Regions from separate parts of the Streptomyces sp. MK37H genome, predicted to be linked through region 2. Evidence: riboswitches for the same ligand, from Rfam matches in the RefSeq annotation. Region 2 holds a riboswitch; the other holds the start of a gene.
What was found. Region 2 has a riboswitch for cobalamin ahead of metE (5-methyltetrahydropteroyltriglutamate--homocysteine S-methyltransferase). Riboswitches for the same ligand answer to the same signal wherever they lie in the genome.
Positions count from the first base shown of each region.

Region 1: it holds a riboswitch for cobalamin, as region 2 does, so the genes downstream of both, GWI24_RS04150 (CbtB-domain containing protein) here and metE (5-methyltetrahydropteroyltriglutamate--homocysteine S-methyltransferase) in region 2, are expected to answer to the same signal.

Region 1 covers NZ_JAAAYH010000015.1:10,775-18,139, forward strand. The annotation lists gene GWI24_RS04130 (TetR/AcrR family transcriptional regulator) at 1-8, shown strand, start outside; gene prpB (methylisocitrate lyase) at 50-955, opposite strand; gene GWI24_RS04140 (MmgE/PrpD family protein) at 955-2,463, opposite strand; gene GWI24_RS04145 (CbtA family protein) at 2,710-3,477, opposite strand; gene GWI24_RS04150 (CbtB-domain containing protein) at 3,499-3,720, opposite strand; cobalamin riboswitch at 3,760-3,911, opposite strand; gene GWI24_RS04155 (hypothetical protein) at 3,984-4,298, shown strand; gene GWI24_RS04160 (polysaccharide deacetylase family protein) at 4,295-4,882, shown strand; gene GWI24_RS04165 (hypothetical protein) at 4,879-5,091, shown strand; gene GWI24_RS04170 (cobalamin-binding protein) at 5,171-6,118, shown strand; gene GWI24_RS04175 (glycoside hydrolase family 38 C-terminal domain-containing protein) at 6,113-7,365, opposite strand, start outside.
Region 2 covers NZ_JAAAYH010000036.1:18,856-26,220, forward strand. The annotation lists gene GWI24_RS08425 (alkene reductase) at 1-461, shown strand, start outside; gene GWI24_RS08430 (alpha/beta fold hydrolase) at 794-1,642, shown strand; gene GWI24_RS08435 (SDR family NAD(P)-dependent oxidoreductase) at 1,664-2,596, opposite strand; gene GWI24_RS08440 (helix-turn-helix transcriptional regulator) at 2,748-3,614, shown strand; gene metE (5-methyltetrahydropteroyltriglutamate--homocysteine S-methyltransferase) at 3,692-6,010, opposite strand; cobalamin riboswitch at 6,177-6,398, opposite strand; gene GWI24_RS08450 (hypothetical protein) at 6,580-6,795, opposite strand; gene GWI24_RS08455 (hypothetical protein) at 7,081-7,293, shown strand.

The DNA.
Region 1 (7,365 bases), on a different contig from region 2:
GGAAGTGACTCCAGGCGCCCCGCACGGGTGCCTCCCGGGCGTCAGGCCGTCAGGTGCCGGGCGGGAGAGTGAAGTCGAAGACGGCCGAGTCGAAGGCCGAGTAGTCCTCGTAGTCGAGGAGTTCGTACAGGCGGGAGCGGGTCTGCATGCGGGGCAGCAGGGACTCCTGGCTGCCTTCGGCGGCGAGCGTGCGCAGGCCGTCCTCCACGGCGCCCATGGCCAGGCGCAGCAGGGTGACCGGGTAGAGCGCGATGTCGTAGCCGAGGTTCCCCAGCGTGCGCGCGTCCAGCGGGCGGCTCTTGCCGAACTCGGTCATGTTGGCGAGCAGGGGGACGGGAATCGCCTTACGGAACGCCTCGAACTCGGCCTCGTCGGCGAGAGCCTCGGGGAAGATCGCGTCGGCGCCGGCGTCGAGGTACGCCTTCGCCCTGTCGATCGCCGCGGCCAGTCCCTCGACGGCGCGGGCGTCGGTGCGGGCCATGAGCAGGAAGTCCGGGTCACGGCGGGCGTCGACCGCGGCCCGGATCCGGCGGGTCATGTCCTCGCGGGGCACGACCGACTTGCCCTCGAGATGGCCGCACCGCTTGGGGTTGACCTGATCCTCCAGATGCAGTCCGGCCAGGCCCGCGTCCTCCATCAGCTGTACCGTACGGGCGGCGTTCATCGGCTCGCCGAAGCCGGTGTCGGCGTCGATGAGGACCGGCAGATCGGTCGCCCTGGTGGTCTGCTGGGCACGGGCGGCGACCTCGGTGGAGGTGGTCAGCCCGATGTCGGGCAGGCCCAGGTCGGCGGCGAGGACGGCGCCGGAGAGGTAGGCGGCCTCGAATCCGGTGTCCTGGATGAGACGGGCGGAGAGCGGGTTGAGGGCGCCGGGCATGAGCAGCAGCCGGCCGGTGGCCAGCCGCTCGCGCAGGGCGCGGCGGCGCTCGGCCGGGGTGGTGCGGGTGTGCAGCATCAGAACAGCCCCTTCGGCAGGGTCGTGTCGTACGCGGCGACGGCCTCCGTGTCGACGGCCGGGAACAGGCCGTCCAGCTCGGGGGCGGTGGCCTCGGCGAGCCGCTCGGCGGCGGCCAGGAAGCGGTCCTGGTCGGCGGGGGTGACGACGCCCTCGGCGAGGGTGCGGAACTTGCCCGCGTAGGCCGGGCGGTCGAACGGCCGGGCCCCGGCCGGGTGGGCGTCGGCGACCGCGAGCTCGTCCTCGATCACCGAACCGTCCTCCAGGGTGATCACCGCACGTCCGCCGAAGGCCCGGCGGTCCGGGTCGGGGTCGTGGTAGCGCCGGGTCCACTCCGGGTCCTCGACCGTGGTGATCCTCCGCCACAGCTCGACGGTCCGTGGGCGGCGGGCGCGCTCGGGTGCGTACGAGCGCTCATGGTGCCAGGTGCCGTCCTCCAGGGCGACGGCGAGGATGTACGGCACCGAGTGGTCGAGGGTCTCGCGGCCGGCCGCCGGGTCGTACTTCTGCGGATCGTTCGCACCGGAGCCGATCACATGGTGAGTGTGGTGGCTGGTGTGCAGGACCACCGAGCGCACCCCTTCCAGCGGGCCGGTCTTCTCGCGCAGCCGCCGCGCCAGATCGATGATCGCCTGGGCCTGGTACTCGGCGGAGTGCTCCTTGGTGTACGTGTCGAGGATCGCGCGGCGCGGCTCGCCGGGCTCGGGGAGCGGGACGGTGTAGTCGGCGTCCGGGCCGTCCAGCATCCAGGCCAGGACGCCGTCCTCGCCCTCGTAGATCGGGGACGGGGAGGTCTCGCCGCGCATTGCCCGGTCCACCGCCTCGATCGCGGCCTTCCCCGCGAAGGCGGGCGCGTACGCCTTCCAGCTGGAGATCTCGCCCTTGCGGGACTGCCGGGTGGCGGTCGTGGTGTGCACCGTCTGCTGGACGGCCTGGTACACGGTCTCGGTGGGCAGCCGCAGCAGGGCGCCCAGGCCGCAGGCGGTGGCCGCGCCGAGGTGGGCCACGTGGTCGACGCGGTGCCGGTGCAGGCAGATGCCCTTGACCAGGGCGACCTGGACCTCGTACGCGGCGACGATGCCGCGCAGCAGGTCGGCGCCGGTGCGGCCGGTGTGCTGGGCGACGGCGAGCAGGGGCGGGATGTTGTCGCCGGGGTGGGAGTAGTCGGCGGCGAGGTAGGTGTCGTGGAAGTCCAACTCGCGCACGGCGGTGCCGTTCGCCCATGCGGCCCACTCCGGGGAGACCCGGCCGCGCACGCCGAAGACCGAGGCCCCGGGCGCGGTGGCCGGGTGGGCGGTGGCCTGGGCGCGGGCGACGGCGACCGGGCGGCGCAGCAGCGAGGCGATGGCGACCGCGACGTTGTCGATCACCCGGTTGACGGCCATCGCGGCGCTCTCGGCGTCCGGTTCCGCGGTGTCGGTGGCCACGGACGCGAGCTTCCAGGCGAGCTGGTGCTCGCGGGGCAGCCGGTCGGCGCTGGGGTGGACATGGACGTGGTGCTCGATCACGGGGCTCCTCGTACGTCGGTTGGTACCGGTGACGTGACTGAGCCTTCCCACCGACCGGCCGCGGGGCCACCACTCCAGGGCGTGGATTCGTACATGTCCGGGCAGGTGCCGTATCCGGTGGCCCCCCGCACCCCATGACACCGGCAGGAGGAGCGAGCATGACGGCGGTTCAGGGGATCGGACGTGCCCTCACAACGCCAGAGGGCCCTCGGATGGCTCCGGGGGCCCTCGTGCGTCTCGGTGTGGTCAGGGCCAGTTCGGGGCAGCCGCCATCGCCCGGCTCTCTTCCCCCTTCGCGGGCTTGGGGTTCAGCATCCGCTCGGCGAGCTCACCGAAGAGGAGGCCGAAGCCACCCCACAGGATCACCTGCATGGCGAGGGCGGACAGCCGGAACCGCCACAGGACGGTGGCCGGGAAGTCCGCCGGGACCTCGTTGATGACGGGCAGGAAGGCGAACGCCGGCCCGATGACGACGGCGAAGGCGGCCACCGCGGCGACGGTGGCGTACCAGGTGCCCAGCTTCGGGGCGAGCCGCTTGCCGAGGATGGTGGCGGCGATCGCCAGGAGCACGCTGAGCACCATCATCAGGAAGTACAGGGTCGTCCGCTTGCCGATGGTGTCGCCGTTGCCGACGGCGGGCGGGTTGGCCGGGTACTTCAGGAACGGCACGACATAGACCGCGAACAGCGCGCAGCCGGACAGCAGCAGCGCGGTGGCCCGCGGGCTGAAGCGGCCGACGCGCCCGAGGGCGACGCAGTAGGCGAGGGCGGCGATGCCGCCGAACGCGATCCCGTAGATCAGCACACCGGTGGCCAGGCCGGCGGTGGACTGCAGACTACGGGAGACGATCTCGACCTCGTGGTCATGCGCGGGGGCGTGGGCCTCCTCGAAGCCGATCGCGCGGTCGACGTTCGGCTCACCGAGGAAATAGGCGGCGATCAGGGCGAGCACACCGGCACCAAGACCGGCGAGCATGCCCCGCACCAGCAGGTTTCTTACTGTTGCGGAGTTCATGGGAGTGCGGCGTCCCTCGCCTCAGTGGCAGGGGAAGCCGAGCAGATGGCGGGCGTCATGCACCCACTCGTGGACACCCGAGCCGGAGACGACCGCGGTGGCGCCCTGCTCGGCGCCGACGAAGAACAGCAGAACCAGCATCAGGATGCCGAAGAAAACGCCCCAGGGAGCTATCGCCTTCAGCGGCAGCGTGGCGGGGAGGGCGGGAGTGGTGGCTGTCGGCTGGGCGACATGCTGCGCCATGACAGTGGCCTCCTAAGGGAGTTCGCGTCCCATCTCGGTGGTGCACAGGACGATGGCTGCGGGTCTGACTCACGGAACGTCCCCTTCGGATACGTCCCGTTCACAGTGGCGCGACCGTGCCGGATTCCCACCGGCTTCCGTCAGACCATCGTCGATATCGCACCGACGGTACCGCGTGTCGGATGCCTGGCCAAGACCGGCCACCTGGTGAGACGCCACCAGGACGCGCACGTCCTCACTCGTCGGCGCCGTAATGGGGGCTGTTGGGCGGCAGGAAATGGCCGCGGAGCCGGGTCAGCAGTTCGGAGCTCGGGCGCGACACCGGCCTCATCGAGATCCCCGCGCAGTGGGAGCTGGACGACTTCCCCCAGTTCGCCTACAACGACATCCCGGCGGAGCCGCGCGGCCAGGACCGCATCGCCGGCACCGACCTCACCCTCGACAACTGGCGGCGGGAGTTCGACGGCTACTACGCGCTACGGGCTCTGCTACGTCGTGATGATGCACCCGGAAGTCATGGGCAAGCCGAGCCGGGTGCTGCTGCTGCGCCGGCTGATCGAGCACATCCGCTCCCATGACGATGTGTGGTTCGCCACAGAACCCGCCCTGGCCGGACGGCGCCCGGTGCGCGGTCGTGGTGACGGTGAACCTCGACGCGGAGCTGTTCTGGCTGCGGCTGGACGAGTCCTGCCATGAGCGGCCCAAGACCCCGTCCATGGGCGAGTACGGCCCGAAGCGCGGTGCGCCCCGGATGCTCGACGCCCTCGAGGCGGCCGATGTCCGCGCCAGCTGGATGATCCCGACGACGGTGGCCGAGCGCTACCCCGGGACGGTGCGGGACGTGGCCGCCCGCGGCCATGAGATCGGCTCCCGCGGCGACGGCCTGGAGGACTACGCGACCCTCGACGCCGAGGGGCAGCGCCGCGCCATCGAGCGTTCCGCGCGGGTGCTGGAGGACATCTCCGGGCGGCGGCCCACCGGCTTCCGGCCGCCCTCCGCGGAGATCAGCGACGACACCGCCGGTGTGCTGAGCGAACTGGGGTTCACCTGGACCTCCCTGGCCCAGGGCGACGACCGGTGCGGATCGCCGGATACCGGCAGACCCTGGACGACTGGTGCGCCGAGTTCGACGCGTACCACGGCTACGGGCTGTGCTGTGTGATCACCCTGGAGCCGTCCTGCATCGGCAATCCGGGCCGGATCGGGGTGCTGGAGGAGTTCGTGGCGTATACGCGGCGGCGCCGGGACGTGTGGTTCGCCACCGGCGCCGAGGTGGCGCGGTGGTGGCGCTCCCTGGACCGCCCGAATGACCCCGGGTCCTCGGAGGAAGTACGTCACCGCACCGACCCGCGGCGCGCCGCGGCCATCTGACGGCGTCACACCACCGGCACACCGCCGACCGCGCGTCGCCTGTCACCAATGCCCCGGACATCCCACCTACAGTCGCGGTATGCGCATCGTCTCCCTGCTGCCCGCCGCGACCGACATCGTCGCCGAGCTCGGACTCGCCGAGCATCTGGCCGGCCGGACCCACGAATGCGACTGGCCGCCGGAAGCGGTGGCGGACATCCCCGTGGTGACCGCCACCGGCCTCGACCAGGACGCCCTCACCAGCCGGGAGATCTCCGACGCGGTCGGCGGCGCGACACACTCCGGGTCGTCGCTCTACACCCTCGACACCGAGGCGCTGGCGGCCCTGCGCCCCGATGTGGTGCTCACCCAGGACCTGTGCGAGGTGTGCGCCGTGTCGTATCAGAAGGTGAGCCGGGCCGTCCGGCTGCTGGACGCCGACACCCGCGTCCTCAGCCTTGAGCCACACACGCTCGACGACGTACTGGACTGCCTGGTGACGGTGGGTGAGCTGCTCGGCGTGCGCGAGCGCGCCGAGCGGCGCCGGGCCGACCTGCGCGACCGCCTCGAAGGCATCCGCCAGGCGGTGGCGGGCCGGGCCCGGCCCCGGGTCGTGGCGATCGAATGGCTCGACCCGCTGTGGCCCGCCGGACACTGGGTCCCCGACCAGATCGCCACCGCCGGAGGCGAACCGCTGCTCGCCGCGTCCGGTGCGCACACCAGCCCGATGACCTGGGAGGCGGTGCGCGCCGCACGGCCGGAGGTGGTGCTGGTCCTGCCGTGCGGCTTCCCGCCCGAGCGCACTCTGCGGGAGACGGACCTGCTCACCCGCCTGCCGGGCTGGACGGACCTGCCCGCCGTACGGACCGGGAGGGTCTGGGTGCTGGACGGCCCGGCCTACTTCAACCGCCCCGGCCCGCGCGTGGTGCGCGGAGCCGAGGTGCTGGCCCACGTCCTGCACGGCGTACGGGCCGGGGACGAGGTGACGGCGGCCGAGGCGCTCCCGTTCCCGGCCGCCCCGACCGGTGACCCGGACACCACGTCATGACGCATGTGCCGCGGGGGTCAGCCGCACCGTGAGGATTTGGAACGGGCGTAGTGCCACGGCCAGTTGGTCCTCGCCGGCCGCCGAGACCTCCGCGGGCCGCTCGGCCAGCGGGCGCTCCAGCAGGTCCGTGACCTGGACCCCGCCGAGCGGGAATCCCGTGCGCAGCACCGCCCGCGCCCGGCCGCCCAGCGACTCGTAGAGCCGCACCACCACATCGCCCGATCCGTCGTCGGCCAGCTTGACCGCCTCGACCGTGACCGCCGGATGGTCGCTGGTGATCACGGGGGCCGCCGGGGCCGCGGAGCCGATGCGCAGCGGCAGGTTCAGCGCGTACCCCTCCGCGATGGCGTCCTCGACCGTGGCGCCGGGCAGCAGCGCGTAGGTGAAGCGGTGCTTGCCCTGGTCCGCTTCCGGGTCGGGCACGCGCGGCGCCCGGACCAGGGAGAGGCGGACCGTCGTGGTCGTCCCGCCGTCCGACTCCCGCGTGGTGCGCGAGACATCGTGGCCGTACGTGGCGTCGTTGAGCACCGCGACCCCGTAGCCCGGCTCCCCGATGTGCACCCAGCGGTGGCCGTACACCTCGAAACGGGCCGCCTCCCAGCTGGTGTTGGTGTGGGTGGGGCGCTGCACATGGCCGAACTGGATCTCGGCGCGGGAGTGGTCGGCCCGCACATCGACCGGGAAGGCGGCCTTGAGGATCTTCTCCGCCTCGTGCCAGTCGATCTCCGTCTCGATGTCGATACGGCGGCTGCCCGCTCGCACCACGATGGTCTGCGCGATCCGCGAGCCCTTGCCGAAGTGGCGCTCCACGCGCAGCGCCCCCAGCAGCGGGCCGTCCTCGGCCACCGTGATGGACTCGGCGTCGGTGAGGTCCGTGTAGCGGTTCCGGTAGTGCTTGTCGATGTCCCAGGCGTCCCAGTAGTTGGGCAGGTCGCTGTGGAGGCGGAGCAGGTTGCCCGCCGCGTCCGGCGCGAGCACCTCGCGGTCGGCCGCCAGGTCGCGTACGGACGCGATGGTGCCGTCCTCCGCGAGCTCCACCCGCACCAGGCCGTTGTCCAGCACCCGGCCGTCGACGGTGACCGGCCGCGGGGGCGTCCCCCGCGGGACGAGCGGTGCGCTGCCGTTCGCCGGGACCCGCGTCCACACGGCCACCGAACCGTCCGCGAGCCGCTGCCCGTCCGTGAGCCCTTGCTCATCGGCGGCGAGATCCGCCGGCACCGTGACGACCTCGGCGCGGTCGCGCGGGC
Region 2 (7,365 bases):
AGGGACGGGTCCGGTTCGCGGCCGAGGTGGTCGCGGCCGTGTCGGCGGCCATCGGAGCGCCGCGCACGGGGATACGGATCTCGCCCGGTATCCGTTACAACGGCATCGAGGAGCCCGATCTCGAGGCCACGTACGTCCAGCTGATCCGCCGCCTGAACGAGACCGCCCCCGCCTATCTGCACGTCGTCGAGGACTCCCGCGATCTGACCGGCATCCTCCGCAAGGAGTTCTCCGGAACCCTCATCCTCAACCCCGCGACGGACGGGTCCACCAGCGCGGAGGAGCTGGCGCTCATCGAGGACGGTACGGCCGACATGCTGTCCTTCGGGGCGCTCTTCCTCGCCAACCCCGACCTTCCGGCCCGGCTGCGAACGGGCGGACCGTACAACACACCGGACGAGACGACCTACTACGGCGGCACCGACAAGGGGTACATCGACTACCCGTACCTGAACGCCTGAGGGCCGACCCTCCTGGCCACGGCCGTGGCTATGCTCGATGTGGTGTGAGACGCCTCGGTCGTTGCTGCTGCAGCGGTTCGATCACACCGCGCGCGTGGAGCGGGTGGCGTTGCCCGCCACCGACGACCTGCACCTCGTCCTGACCGGCGCGGGCGACGCGGCCATGGAGACCTGTACCGGTGGGCGCTGGCGGCAGCGGCATTGGACGCCCGGACAGCCGGATATGGCGGTTCCGGGCGTGGCGTCGGTACGCCGCTATCGGTCCGTGGTCCCCCTGCGGACCCTCCAGGTAGCACATTCCACGGGTCACCGTCGCCCATACGGTCGAGCAATTGAGCGGGGAGCGCATCGACTACGAGCGGATGGCCGCCGCGGTGGCCTCGGGGGATCCGCTCGTCGAGCACACCATGCGGTCGTTGGGCGCGGCGGGCGAAGTCGATGACCTGTACGCGGAGTCCGCGGCGACGTTCCTCGCCGTTCACGTGCTGACCTGCGGCGTCCGGCCACCGAAGGCGGGCCGGTCGGGCGCGGCCGGGCCCTGGGTGCACAAGGCCGTGGCGATGATGCGGGACCCGCTGGGCGGCCCCTTGACGGTGGCGGACATGGCGGCCGGCCTGCACCTGACGATGCCGGTGGCCTCACCGCTCCCGCGGGACCGGGAGACCGCCACCCCGGCGGAGGCGCGGATGATCGAACGGCGCGAGCTGCACCTGGCCGACGGCTATGGATTCGGCATCCAGATGGGCACCCGGCCCCAGACCCTCGGCTACGCCCTGGTCGACTCGCCCGCCGGTCTTGCCGCCTGGCTGGGTGAGAAGTTCGCCGCCTACGCCGACACCCGGGCCGAAGCGGGCGGGGGAGTGAGCCTTGACCGGCAGGCCGAGGGCATCGCCCTGTACTGGCTCACCGGGACGGGAGTGTCCAGCGCCCGCTGGTACTGGGAGGCGCTGCGCTGGACACCGCGCAGCGCCGAGGAGGAGAACGCCCTGCCGGTGACCGTGCCCACCGCGTGCACACTGTTCCCGGCCGAGCCATGGCCCACGGCCCGACGCTGGGCCGAGCGGCGCTATACGGATCTGCGCTCCTGGCACGAGATGGAGATCGGCGGCCACTTCCCCGGACTGGAACAACCCCAGACGCTGGTGCGGGAGCTGCGGGACGCCTTCCGGGGTGTGCGGTGACGCAGTGGTGCGCCAAGCCGTTCAGGCCGCGTGCGTCACGGTGAACCGCTCGACGGCGTCCCACAGTTCGCGCTCGCGCCGCGGGTCGTAGGACTCCTCGGACGACCGCGCCACCCGGGCGCGGTCGACGTAGGAGCCGGTCGGTGCCGTGGTCGTGCCCAGCACGACATCCGCGAGGTAGCGGCCCGCCGCGCCGCGGCCGGTGGCGAACGGCGTGAGGGCCATCACCGGCAGCACACGCCGCATGGCGAAGCGGGAGAGCGGACCGGCGTTGCGGGCGAGACCGGTGCCGGGGACGAAACCGGGGTTGTACGCGATGGCGTCGATCCCGGCCGGAAGCCTCCGCGCGTACTCGTGCACGAGGTGGATGGCGGCCAGCTTGCTCGTCGAGTACGCGGTGCGCCCGCCCGCCGTGCTGGACGGCTTGGGGAAGGCGCCCGGGCGGGCCAGGACATCGGGGGAGTTCCAGACGGGGCCGGGCACCATGCCCATGTTGTGCCTGAAGTCCCCGAAGTGGGTGTCGCTGACGGTGATCACGATCCGGGCGGGCGCGGTGAAGTGGTCCTGGAGCACCCGGACGAAGAGGTGATTGGCCAGTACGTTGATGGCGAAGGTGGCCTCGTACCCGTCGGGGGACTCGGTCAGCGCGTTGGTGTACTGCGTCCCCGCGTTGCCCACGAAGCCGCGCAGCGGTGGCAGATCACCGCGCTCCAGCCGGTCACGGATCTCGGTGGCGGCGGAGCGGGCGCTCTGGAGCGAGCCGAGGTCCGCCGGGACGTACGAGACCGTGTGCCCGCCCGTGGCGAGTTCCTCGGCGAGCTGGGCGCCGGAGGACGCGCGGGCCACGACGAGGAGGTGCGCGTCGGGCGACCGGCGCACGATGTGCTCCGCGGCGACGCGTCCGATCCCGCGGCTCGCGCCCGTCATCACGATGGTGTGCTTCGTAGCAGGCATGGAAGGCTCCTTCACTGGTCGGCCGATGGCGCCCGGCCCGGGCGCGGCGGCTCCACGTTCGCCGCCCCCGCCCACGCCGACCAGTGCCGTCCCCGTCACTAGGACTGGCAGTACCCAGGCTCATCCGGCGCCGCGCGGCGAGAATGAACCCATGGCTTCCTCCCGCTCCGACTTCGCCGCGCTCCTGCGCGCCTGGCGCGACCGCCTCGCCCCGGCCGACGCCGGCTTCGCCCCGAAGGCGAGCCGTCGCGCCCCGGGGCTGCGCCGCGAGGAGCTCGCCGAGCTGGCCGGGCTCTCCGTCGACTACATCCTGCGCCTGGAGCAGGGACGCGCGAAGCACCCCTCGGACCAGGTCGTCGGCGTCCTCGCCCGCGCCCTCCAGCTGTCCCGCGCCGAACGCGACCAGCTGTACCGGAGCGCCGGGTTGCTGCCGCCGCGGGACGGGACGGTCAGCGCCCACGTACCCCCGGGCATCCAACGGCTCGCGGCGCGTCTGGGCGACGTCCCGATCGGGGTGTTCACCGCCGACTGGACCCTGGTGTGGTGGAACGCCATGTGGAGCGCCCTGCACGGCGACCCCACCGTCCTCCCGGCCGCCGAACGCAACCTGGCCCGCGCCCTGTTCGGCACCGGTGCCGCCCGCGCATCGGTGCTCCGCGTCCGCCCCGAGCGCGGACACGACGCCTTCGAAACCTCGATCGTGGCCGACCTCAAGGACGCCGTCTCCCGCTATCCCTCCGACACCCGGCTCGCCCGCCTGGTGCGGGAACTACGGGCGGAGTCCGAGGCCTTCGCCCATCACTGGGCCACCCGGGCGACCGCCGCCCAGCACACCGCCGACCGCAAGAGGATCCGGCATCCGGAGATCGGCGACATCCTGCTCGACTGCGATGTGCTCATCGTCCCCGGCGCGGATCTGCGCATGGTCACCTACACGGCGGCGACCGGAAGCAGCGACGCGGGCAAGCTGGACCTGCTGCGCGTCACCGGCACCCACACCGCCATGCCCCGCTCGTGACCGGTCCTGTTACGGCGGCGTGGGGTCGGCATCGGGGCCGGAGCGCGTGGCGCCCCGGCCCCGGCCGGGCGTCCGGGTCAGGACGCGGGCAGCTCACCGCGGACCGTACGGGCCGCGGTGACCAGGTTCTCCAGTGAGGCGCGGGTCTCCGGCCAGCCGCGGGTCTTCAGACCGCAGTCGGGGTTGACCCACAGACGCTCGGCGGGGATGGCCTTCAGGCCCGTCCGCAGCAGTTCGGCCGCCTCCTCCGCGCTGGGCACCCGCGGGGAGTGGATGTCGTACACCCCGGGCCCGGCCTCGCGCGGATAGCCGTGGGCGGCGAGCTCGCGGGCCACCTGCATATGGGAGCGGGCGGCCTCCAGGCTGATGACATCGGCGTCGAGGTCGTCGATCGCCTGGACGATGTCGCCGAACTCGGCGTAGCACATATGGGTGTGGATCTGGGTGTCGGGGCGTACGCCGCCGGTGGTGAGCCGGAAGGCCTCGGTCGCCCAGGCCAGATAGGCGGGCCGGTCCGCGGTGCGCAGCGGCAGGGTCTCGCGCAGCGCGGGTTCGTCCACCTGGATGACCGAGGTCCCGGCCGCCTCCAGGTCGTTCACCTCGTCGCGCAGGGCGAGCGCGACGTGCCGGGCGGTGTCGCCGTGGGGCTGGTCGTCGCGGACGAAGGACCACGCGAGCATCGTCACCGGTCCGGTGAGCATGCCCTTGACCGGGCGGTCGGTGAGGGACTGCGCGTACGCCGTCCAGCGCACCGTCATCGGCTCGGGGCGCGAGATGTCACCGGCCAGGATCGGCGGGCGGACGTAACGGGTGCCGTAGGACTGGACCCAGCCGTGCTGGGTGGCCAGATAGCCGGTGAGCCGCTCGGCGAAGTACTGGACCATGTCGTTGCGCTCGGCCTCGCCGTGCACCAGCACATCCAGGCCGGTCTTCTCCTGGAAGGAGATCACCTCCTGGATCTCGGCCCTGATGCGCTCCTCGTACCCGGCCGTGTCGATCCGGCCCCCGCGCAGGTCGGCGCGGGCGGTGCGGAGTTCGCCGGTCTGCGGGAAGGAGCCGATGGTGGTGGTCGGCAGCAGCGGCAGGCGGAGGTGGGCGCGCTGGGCCGCGGTGCGCTCGGCGTACGGCTGGGAGCGCCGGGCGTCGGCCTCGGTGACCGCGGCGGCGCGGGCGCGGACGGCCGGGTCGCGGGTGATGGGGGAGTTGGCGCGGGAGGCGAGGTCGGCCCGGTTCGCGGCCAGCTCGGCGGTGATCGCGCCGGTGCCGCGGGCCAGGCCCTTGGCGAGGGTGACGATCTCCGCGGTCTTCTGCCGGGCGAAGGCCAGCCAGCGCAGGATCTGCGGTTCGATGTCCCGCTCGGCCGTCGTGTCGAGGGGGACGTGCAGCAGCGAGCAGGAGGCGGCCACATCGACCCGGTCCGCCAGGCCCAGCAGGGTGCCGAGCGTGGCCAGGGACTTCTCCAGGTCGTTGACCCAGATGTTGCGGCCGTTGACGACACCGGCGACCAGCCGCTTGCGGGGCAGCCCGCCTACGGCGGCCAGCGCGGCCAGATGCGCCGCGGCGGCCTCCGTGAAGTCCAGCGCCAGCCCCTCGACCGGGGCCTTGGCCAGCACCGGCAGCGCCTCGCCGAGGCGGTCGAAGTAGGAGGCGACCAGCAGCTTCGGGCGGTCGCTGAGGGCGCCGAGGTCACGGTAGGCGCGGCCGGCGGCGTGTCGCTCGGCCGGGGTGCGGTCCTGGACCAGGGCCGGCTCATCGAGCTGCACCCACTCGGCACCGGCCGCCCGCAGATCGGCCAGGACCTCGGCGTACACCGGAAGCAGCCGGTCCAGGAGGGTGAGCGGCTCGAAGTCGGCGGGCGCGCCGGGCGCGGGCTTGGCGAGGAGGAGATAGGTGACGGGGCCGACGATGACCGGCCGCGCGGTCAGCCCGAGGGCGAGGGCCTCCTTGAGCTCGGCGACCTGCTTGGCGGAGTCGGCCGCGAACACCGTGTCCGGACCCAGCTCCGGGACCAGATAGTGGTAGTTGGTGTCGAACCACTTGGTCATCTCCAGCGGCGCCACATCCTGCGTGCCCCGCGCCATCGCGAAGTACCCGTCGAGCGGGTCGGCGGCGACCGCGTCCCGGTGGCGGTCGGGGATGGCGCCGACCATGACGGTGGTGTCCAGCACATGGTCGTAGTACGAGAAGTCGCCCGTGGGGACTTCGTCGATGCCCGCCCCGGCCAGTTGGAGCCAGTTGGCGCGGCGCAGTCCGGCGGCGGTGGCCCTCAGCGCGTCGGCGGTGACGCGGCCCTTCCAGTAGCCCTCGATCGCCTTCTTCAGTTCCCGGTTCGGGCCCTGGCGGGGGTAGCCGTACACGGTGGCCCGTGCTGCCGCGGCTGCGGACTCGGTGGTCACGGAGATCTCCTTCGCGAGATGAATCCCTGAGGTCCCGGCGACGGGAGGAGAGCGCGAAGGGTGACGGACCGGACGCCACGACTTCGCGCGGCAGGCGCGCGGTCGTCCGCCTGGTGCATGTTCGCCGACCCGCCCTCGAGGTCACCGGGATGTCCGCGCACGGGTGGTCCGTACGCGGGCAGATGGCAGGTCTTCGGACTCACGGGCACGTCCTCCTCAGGAGGACACCTACTGGCCGTCGCTTCCCAGACCCTCTCACCGGACCCAGTGCGTATGACGGCGGTCGTTCCCGCTCACCGCTGCGGGGCAGTCCCGGAATTCCACCGGGTTCCCTCTTACGACGCGTCCCGCCTGGCGGACGGGGCGAACCAGCTGCACCAGCCAGCCTACGGGGCCGTCCGGCGGTGTGCGGGGTCCCGTCCGGTATTCGGGATGGTGAGGTGGGACACGGTGGACGCACTCGCGTACGAAGGCGTGGCGGACGCGCGAGTACGGCTCAGTGCGGCACGGGGAACCCCCGGTCACGTCGGCCGGGGGTTCCGCCCCTCACGGGCTCGTGGAGCGGGAGGTCAGCATGAGCTGGAGTCCGACTGGCCCACCAGATTGACCGGAACGGTGACGAAGGAGAACTGGTTGCTGGCGCATACGCCGGGGAAGGTCGTGGTCGTGCTGCTGGTGTTATTGACGGTGGCATCGGGGCCGTCCTCCGCGACGGCACCGGTCGCGCCGACGGCGAGGGACGCGGCGGTGAGAGCGAGCGTGGACAGGGCGGTCCGCATACGCATGGGAACTCCTTGCTGGGGATGAGCGGCCGGAAATGACCGGCTTCGCATGCATGGTGCCCCTTTGTCGGGCGGATCGCGGCCCAACGTCCCCCCAATGGGGTAAGCCGGTGCCCTCGGCCGTCCGGGCGGCCCAAGGACGCGTCATCCGCCGAAGCGTCACTCGTTGTCACGTCACCCGCCGCCTCGCCATCGGCCGCCGCGTCACCGCCGCCGAGCCGTGCGTCGTCCGCCGGGGCGCAGGGCGGGGTCGTCGTAGGCCGCCACCCCTCCGGCCGCCCCTCCTCTGTGTGGGGCAACCCGCCGCGCGGCCGTCGCGCGCTCCAGCTCGCCCTGCGTTCGGACACCGTCGAGCAGGGCGAACGCCAGGCCGCGCGGCTGCTCGCCGCCATCGGCGCGGCGGGCGCGCCGCTCGCCGCCGGGCTCGGCGAGCTCGAGGAGCCGGTGGCCGCCCAGCGCCGTCTGGTGGCCGACGCCTCCCATGAGCTGCGCACCCGCTGACCGCGCTGCGCACCAACGCCGAACTGCCGGCTCGCGCCGACCGGCTCTCCGCCGCCCAGCGGGACCGGGCCG